Regions from separate parts of the Micromonospora sp. CNZ285 genome, predicted to be linked through region 1. Evidence: riboswitches for the same ligand, from Rfam matches in the RefSeq annotation. Region 1 holds a riboswitch; the other holds the start of a gene.
What was found. Region 1 has a riboswitch for cyclic di-AMP ahead of CLT75_RS16715 (VldE C-terminal domain-containing protein). Riboswitches for the same ligand answer to the same signal wherever they lie in the genome.
Positions count from the first base shown of each region.

Region 2: it holds a riboswitch for cyclic di-AMP, as region 1 does, so the genes downstream of both, CLT75_RS24650 (C40 family peptidase) here and CLT75_RS16715 (VldE C-terminal domain-containing protein) in region 1, are expected to answer to the same signal.

Region 1 is NZ_SPQD01000001.1:3,716,566-3,719,972, forward strand. Features, by position in the region: gene CLT75_RS16705 (AAA family ATPase) at 1-355, shown strand, start outside; gene CLT75_RS16710 (cation diffusion facilitator family transporter) at 447-1,361, shown strand; cyclic di-AMP (ydaO/yuaA leader) riboswitch at 1,506-1,636, shown strand; gene CLT75_RS16715 (VldE C-terminal domain-containing protein) at 1,641-2,717, shown strand; gene CLT75_RS16720 (SRPBCC family protein) at 2,743-3,195, opposite strand; gene CLT75_RS16725 (STAS domain-containing protein) at 3,297-3,407, opposite strand, start outside.
Region 2 is NZ_SPQD01000001.1:5,403,744-5,407,150, forward strand. Features, by position in the region: gene CLT75_RS24645 (peptidoglycan recognition protein family protein) at 1-1,348, opposite strand, end outside; cyclic di-AMP (ydaO/yuaA leader) riboswitch at 1,587-1,721, shown strand; gene CLT75_RS24650 (C40 family peptidase) at 1,735-2,769, shown strand; gene dcd (dCTP deaminase) at 2,847-3,407, opposite strand, start outside.

The DNA.
Region 1 (3,407 bases):
GCCCGACGCGGTGCGGTCCACCGGCGTGCCGCCGATCGAGCGCACGGTGCCCGCCGCCGACCTGCCGGCGGCCACCGTCGAGGCGGCCGAGGCGCTGCTCGCGCAGGTGGAGGGCACCGTCGGCGTGATCACGCCGGTGCCGCGCCGGGACGAGGTGGCGGGCTGGCTGGGCGGGCTCGGCGCGGGCCGCCTCCAGGTGGTGACCAGCCTCCAGGCCAAGGGCATGGAGTACGACGGCGTGGTGCTGGTGGCGCCGAGCGAGATCCGGGCCGACCCGGGATCGGGTGTGCGCACGCTCTACGTGGCGCTGTCCCGGGCGACCCAGCGCCTCACCACGCTCGACCCGGTGGGGTGACCGGCCCCGCCGTCACCCACAGTTCAGTTGCATACATAGCGATGTGAACATACATTGGGCCTGGCCGGTACGGGGCAGGAAGGGTGTTGGCGTGGGCGCAGGTCATGACCACAGCGGCGCGGTGACCAACGCGGCGCACCGCCACCGGGGCCGCCTCTGGGCCGCCTTCGCGCTGCTCGCCGCCCTGATGGTGGTCGAGGCGGTGGCCGCGTTCACGACCGGGTCGCTGGCACTGCTCTCCGACGCCGGGCACATGTTCACCGACGTCCTCGGCATCGGCATGGCGCTGGCCGCGATCACCGCCACCCGCCGCGCCGGCACCGACCCGCAGCGCACGTTCGGGCTCTACCGGCTGGAGGTGCTCGCCGCCCTCGCCAATGCCGTACTGCTCGGTGCCGTCGCGATCTACGTCCTGGTCGAGGCGGTACGCCGGTTCGGCGAGCCGCCGGAGGTGCTGGCCGGCCCGATGCTCGTGGTGGCGGTGCTCGGCCTGCTCGCCAACATCGTCGCGTTCGCGCTGCTGCGCGCCGGGTCGAAGGAGAGCATCAACCTGCGCGGGGCGTACCTGGAGGTGCTCGGCGACCTGCTGGGCTCGCTCGGCGTGATCGCCGCCGCGCTGGTCATCGCGGTGACCGACTGGTGGTGGGCGGACCCGCTGGTCGCCGTCGGGATCGGCCTGTTCATCCTGCCGCGCACCTGGCGGCTCGGCCGGGCCGCGCTGCGCATCCTGGTGCAGGCCGCGCCGGAGCACCTCCAGGTCACCGCCGTGCACGACCGGCTGGCCGCCGTACCGGGCGTGGCCGAGGTGCACGACCTGCACGTCTGGACGCTCACCTCGGGCATGGAGGTGGCCTCGGCGCACCTGACCACCGACCCGGGTGTGGACCCGGCCGGGGTGCTGGCCGCCGCGCGGGCCGCCCTGCACGAGGACTTCTCCATCGATCACGCCACGTTGCAGGTCGAACCCGGAGCGTCGGCCGGAGTGTGCGGACAGACCGAGTGGTGATTAGGACACACTTAAATCACTGTGGCTAATGTAGTCTTATGCCGGTTTTGCCCCGCCTAGTGGCGCTGCTCGACGGAGCCGCGCCCGGGCAGCGCCGGTAGTCTCGGTCGCGGCCGCACCCGCGGACGCCACCCGGCCCCGGTGGGGCGGCCGTCGCCTAATCGTCCGCAGGGACGAGCCGGGGAACCACGTACGTGGGGTGCATCCGCGTCAGCGGTAGGGATCTTCCGTCCCGAACCCGTCAGCTAACCCGGTCGGCGTTGACGGAAGGACGTGTGAATGCCCCCAGTGGCACCTGTACGACGGACGGCCGCCCGGTTGGCGGCCCTGCTCGTCGCGACGCTGACCCTCGGCGTCGCGACCGTTCCGGTCTCCCCCGCCTCCGCGGCGCCGGTGACCGGCCTGCTCGCCGCCGCGCCCGGCGGCGACGACGAGGGCGGCACGCCGGAACTGCGCGCCCAGCTCGACGCGGCCAGCAAGGGCTGGCTGGAGGCGAAGGCCGCGCTGAACCGGTCGGTGACCCGCCAGAAACAGCTCAACGACCAGCTCAAGACGGTCGGCGCCGAGCTTGCCGTCCGCGACGCCAAGGTCGGCGAGATCGCCGCGGTGGCGTACCGCAACGGCCGCCTGGGCACCGCCGGGGCGCTGCTCGGCAGCAGCAGCCCGGAGGGCTTCATGGACCGGGCCGCCGCGCTGGAGCAGGTCGCCGCGCACGAGGACCGTACGCTGCGCGACCTGATCGCCACCCGCGATGAGGCCACCCGCACCCGCGCCCAGCTCGACGGGGAGATCCGCGAGCAGCGCAAGCAGGTGACGGTGATGGCCAAGCGCAAGGAGCAGGCCGAGCGCGCCCTTGAGGTGGCGAACGACCGGGCCTCGCGCAGCAGCAGCGGCGGTGGCAGCGTCCAGGGCACCTCCAGCAAGAACGCGAAGCCGGCGCCGCGCAACTCGGACGGCTCCTGGCCGTCGGAGTCGTGCAGCGTCAACGACCCCACCCCGGCGGACGGCTGCATCACGCCGCGCACGCTGCACGCGCTGCAACAGGCCAAGGCGGCCGGCTTCACCAGGTACGTCTCGTGCCACCGGCCGAGCGGCTCGGGTGAGCATCCGAAGGGGCGGGCCTGCGACTTCGCCGCGCAGAAGGACGGCTTCGGCGGCGTCGCCTCCGGCGGTGACCGGACGTACGGCAACAACCTGGCCGCGTACTTCGTGCGCAACGCCGACCCGCTCGCCGTGCTCTACGTGATCTGGTTCAAGCAGATCTGGCTGCCCAGCAGCGGGTGGAAGTCGTACAGCGGCGGCAACGGCGACCCGTCCAGCGACCACACCAACCACGTGCACCTGTCGGTGTACTGAGCCACGCCTGAGAGGGTCGGCCGGATCAGGCCGGTCGGCCCTCCAGGGTCGCGCCGAGACGCGCCGCCAGGCCCAGGTGAGCAGCCCGGGCCTGGCGGAACGCGTACCCGAACAGCGGTGCCGGCGCGGTGAGCGTGATCTCCACGTCGATGCGTACCGTGCCGTCCGGCTCGTCGCGCAGGCGGGTGTGGTTGCGGACGGTCGTCGCGGGTTGCTGCCGCGCCACTGTGACGACCTCGTCCTCGCTGGCGACGAGCACGTCCGCCTGGTACGTGACCGGGAAGTGCAGCGGGCCGAGTTGCAGCCGGTCCGTGATCGCGTAGCTGGCCAGCGCGCCCGGCCGGGCCGGCAGCTTCCGGACCCGGACGATCAGCGGATGCAGCTCGCCCTGGCGACTCAGGTCACCCAGCAGGGCCACCGCTTCGGCCCGGGTGCACCGGGCCTGCACGGTGTAGCTGAAGCTGTCGCTGCTCTGCAAGCGGGCCCCCTCGCCGTCGTGCGTCGCGACGATCGTCCCGTACCGACGCCGGACTGGCAACGGGTAGAAGGTCCCCTGGCCGCAGGGGGTGTGAACGGCGCTCAAGCGCCGGGCAGCACCTCGGGGGTGTCGTCGGCGAACCACGGCTCGGGCGCGCCGAACAGGCCGAGCAGGCCGGTCACCCAGAGCTGCCGGTGCACGAACCGGCTCGG
Region 2 (3,407 bases), 1.7 Mb from region 1:
GGCCGGTACGCGGCGTGCCGGTGCTGCGGAACGGCGCCTTCATCAGGTCGAAGTAGTGCGACCAGTCCCAGTACGGTCCCGGGTCCCAGTGCATCCCGCCCACCGCGCCGGCGTTGATGCCGGGCACGTTGTCGTGGCCGATGATGTGCTGCCGGTCCATCGGGATGCCGAGCTTCAGCGCCAGGTGCCGCACCAGCTTGGCGGAGGTGCGGTACATCGCCTCGGTGTACCAGGTGCCCTGACCGGCGAAGCCCTCGTGCTCCAGGCCGATGGACTTGGCGTTGACGTACCAGTTGCCGGCGTGCCAGCCGACGTCCTTGGTCTTGATGTGCTGGGCGATGTAGCCGTCCACCGAGCGCAGCGTGTAGTGCCAGCCCAGGTAGTCGGCCCGCTTCACCAGGTCGACGCTCGGGCCGAAGTAGCCCTCGGTGTCGTGGATGACGATGTACTCGATCTTCTGCTGCTTCGGCCGGTCGCCCAGGTCGTGGTTGCCGTAGTCGCCCGGGTCGTCGCTGAGCTGCTCGTACGGCGCGGGGATCCACTCGCAGGCCAGCCGTACCGGGCACTCCAGCCCGTCCGGCCGCTCGGCGTTGCGCAGGCCGAGGCGGGCCAGCCGGGAACGGTCCGGCTGCGCGGCGGTGGCGGCGAGCGTGACCCGCTGGCCGTCGTCGGTGGTGCGGCTGGCGCCCTGGCCGAGCTGGTCGTAGACCTCGTCGGCGAAGGCCGCCGCGGCGTCGGAGGTGTCCGCGCCGGAGTACCGGGCCACCGCGCCGTACCAGGCCGCCGGGTCGGTGCCGGCGCCGACCGGCCCACCCAGAGCCTTCTGGTACGACGCCAGCAGCGCGGCGCCACCGCGGATGTTCGCGGCCGGGTCGGTACGGAGCGTGTCCGCGTCGAGCCCGGTGAGCGCGGCGGCGGCGTCGAGCGTCTGGAGCGAGGCGGGCGGCAGCGGGGTTTCCCGCTCCGGCGCGGCGGCGGTGGCCGGGTCGAGCTTCAGCGGCCGGGAGTCGTCGCCGCGCGGGTCCTCGTCCTCGTCGACGTGGGCGCTGCCCGGCATGGCGAGGATGTGCGCGGCGTCGGTCAGGTGCATCGGGCCGTAGCCGCCGCTGGTGCTCGGCTGCCCGGTGTGGGTGTCCCAGCGGGACTCCAGATAGGAGACACCGAGCAGCACGTTCTGCGGCACGCCGTACTCGGCCGCGGCGGCGGCGTATTGTTGTTGCCTGTCGCTCGCGGGCGCGGACGTGTCCGGCGCGGCTGTCACCGGGCCGGTCGTCGCCAGCGCGGTGGCTGTCGCCACTGCGGCGGCGAGCAGTATCCGTCTGCCCGACGGCGGGGCGGAGAGGTGCATCGAACCTCCTGGACAGGGATGGGGGTCACTGCGTCTCCACCCTCACTCCGCACACCCGCAGGGGTCAATACCTTTCCAGTGAGTAATCAGCCTTGAAAGAAAATTTCACCTCCGCCCCGGGTGCGGCCCTGGATCGCGTACGGAGTGTCACGGCGCTGGAAGTTGCGGATCGATAACGGTGGTCCCTACTCTGGTGAATCGTCGGCCGCACGTCTCACCGTCCAACCCGGTCGGTGACGGTCCGACACCGCCGAGTCGCCTCCGGGCGAGCCGGGGAACCAGGTACCTGGGGTGAATCCGCAGCGATGCGGTAGGGCGGCTCCCTTCCCGCCCGAATCCGTCAGCTAACCCGGTAGGCGGTACGGAAGAAGGAGTACGGACGCCCGGTGGCACTCCATGCCCCGCGGCCGTCGTCGAACCGGTCGGTCGACCGGTCCTTCGTCGCGCCGCGTTCCCGCTGGTCCCGCTTCACCACAGCCCTCGCCGCACTGGTCGGCACCGCCGTCGTCCTGACCGGCGGCGCCACGGCGGCACACGCCGAACCCTCGGTCGCCGAGATCGAGGCCCAGATCGACCGCGACTGGAACAAGCTCGAACCGGTCATCGAACAGGTCAACGCCGTACGCGGGCAGCTCGCCGCGCGGCGCAAGCAGGCCGACGCGCTCGGCCGGCAGATCGCACCCCTCCAGGCCCGGGTGGACGCCGCACTCGGCCAGGTCGGCGGGCTCGCCGCCGACGCCTACAAGGGCGACAACCTCTCCACCGTGAACGCGCTGCTGGGCAGCCGCTCACCCGGCGACCTGGTCACCGGCCTGGAACTGCTCGACCGCTTCGCGCACCGTCAGCACGAGCAGGTGCGCTCCGTCGCCGCGCTGCGCGACGAACTGGCGGCGAAGAAGAAGCCGCTGGACGAGATGATCGCCGGTCTGGCGCGTACCGAGGCCCAGCTCGCGGCGAAGAAGAAGCAGATCGACGCCGAGATCGCCAAGCTGGAGAAGCTGCGGCTCAAGGTGTACGGCAAGGGTGGCGGCGGCCCGCTGCGCCCGGCGCCGTGCCCGGCCGGCTACCCCGGTGGCCCGGCCGGTGCGGCGGTCAAGTTCGCCTGTGCCCAGATCGGCAAGATCTACGTCTGGGGCGCGGCCGGACCGGACCACTTCGACTGCTCGGGCCTGACCATGGCGGCCTGGGCGAAGGGCGGCGTCTCGCTGCCGCACAACGCGCGCCAGCAGCACGACGTGACGAAGCGGGTCAGCCGGGCCGAGCTGCGCGCCGGTGACCTCGTCTTCTACTACGGCGACCTGCACCACGTGGCGATGTACGTGGGCGACGGCTGGGTGGTGCACGCCTCCCAGTCCGGCAAGCCGATCACGATGAAGCGGGTCGACGACGGCGACATCAACAGCTACGGCCGCCCCGGCTGAGGTCGTGCTCCGGGGCTCCGCCGGTGACGGCGGCGCCCCGGGCGCGGCGCCCCGGGCGCGGCGCCCCGGGCGCGGCGTCAGCGCGTCGGCCAGGTGCGCCAGCTCTGCCAGGACCGGCTCGGCGTCGGACCGCGCTGCCCCTGGTAACGCGAGCCGTAGACGGCCGAGCCGTACGGGTGCTCGGCCGGCGAGGAGAGCCGGAAGATGCAGAGCTGCCCGATCTTCATGCCCGGCCAGAGCGTGATCGGCAGGTTCGCCACGTTCGACAGCTCCAGCGTGACGTGACCGGAGAAGCCGGGGTCGATGAAACCGGCTGTCGAGTGCGTCAGCAGCCCCAGCCGCCCCAGACTCGACTTGCCCTCCAGCCGGCCGGCGAGCTGGTCACCCAGCGAGATCACCTCAAGCGTGGACGCGAGCACGAACTCGCCCGGGTGCAGCACGAACGGCTGCCCCTCCGGCACCTCCACCATCGAGGTCAGGTCGTCCTGCTGGATCGACGGGTCGATGTGCGTGTAGAGGTGGTTGTTGAAGACCCGGAACAGCCGGTCCAGGCGTACGTCGATGCTCGACGGCTGCACCAGCGTGGGCTCGAAGGGCTCCAGCGCGAGCGTGCCGGCCTTGATCTCGGAGACCAGGTC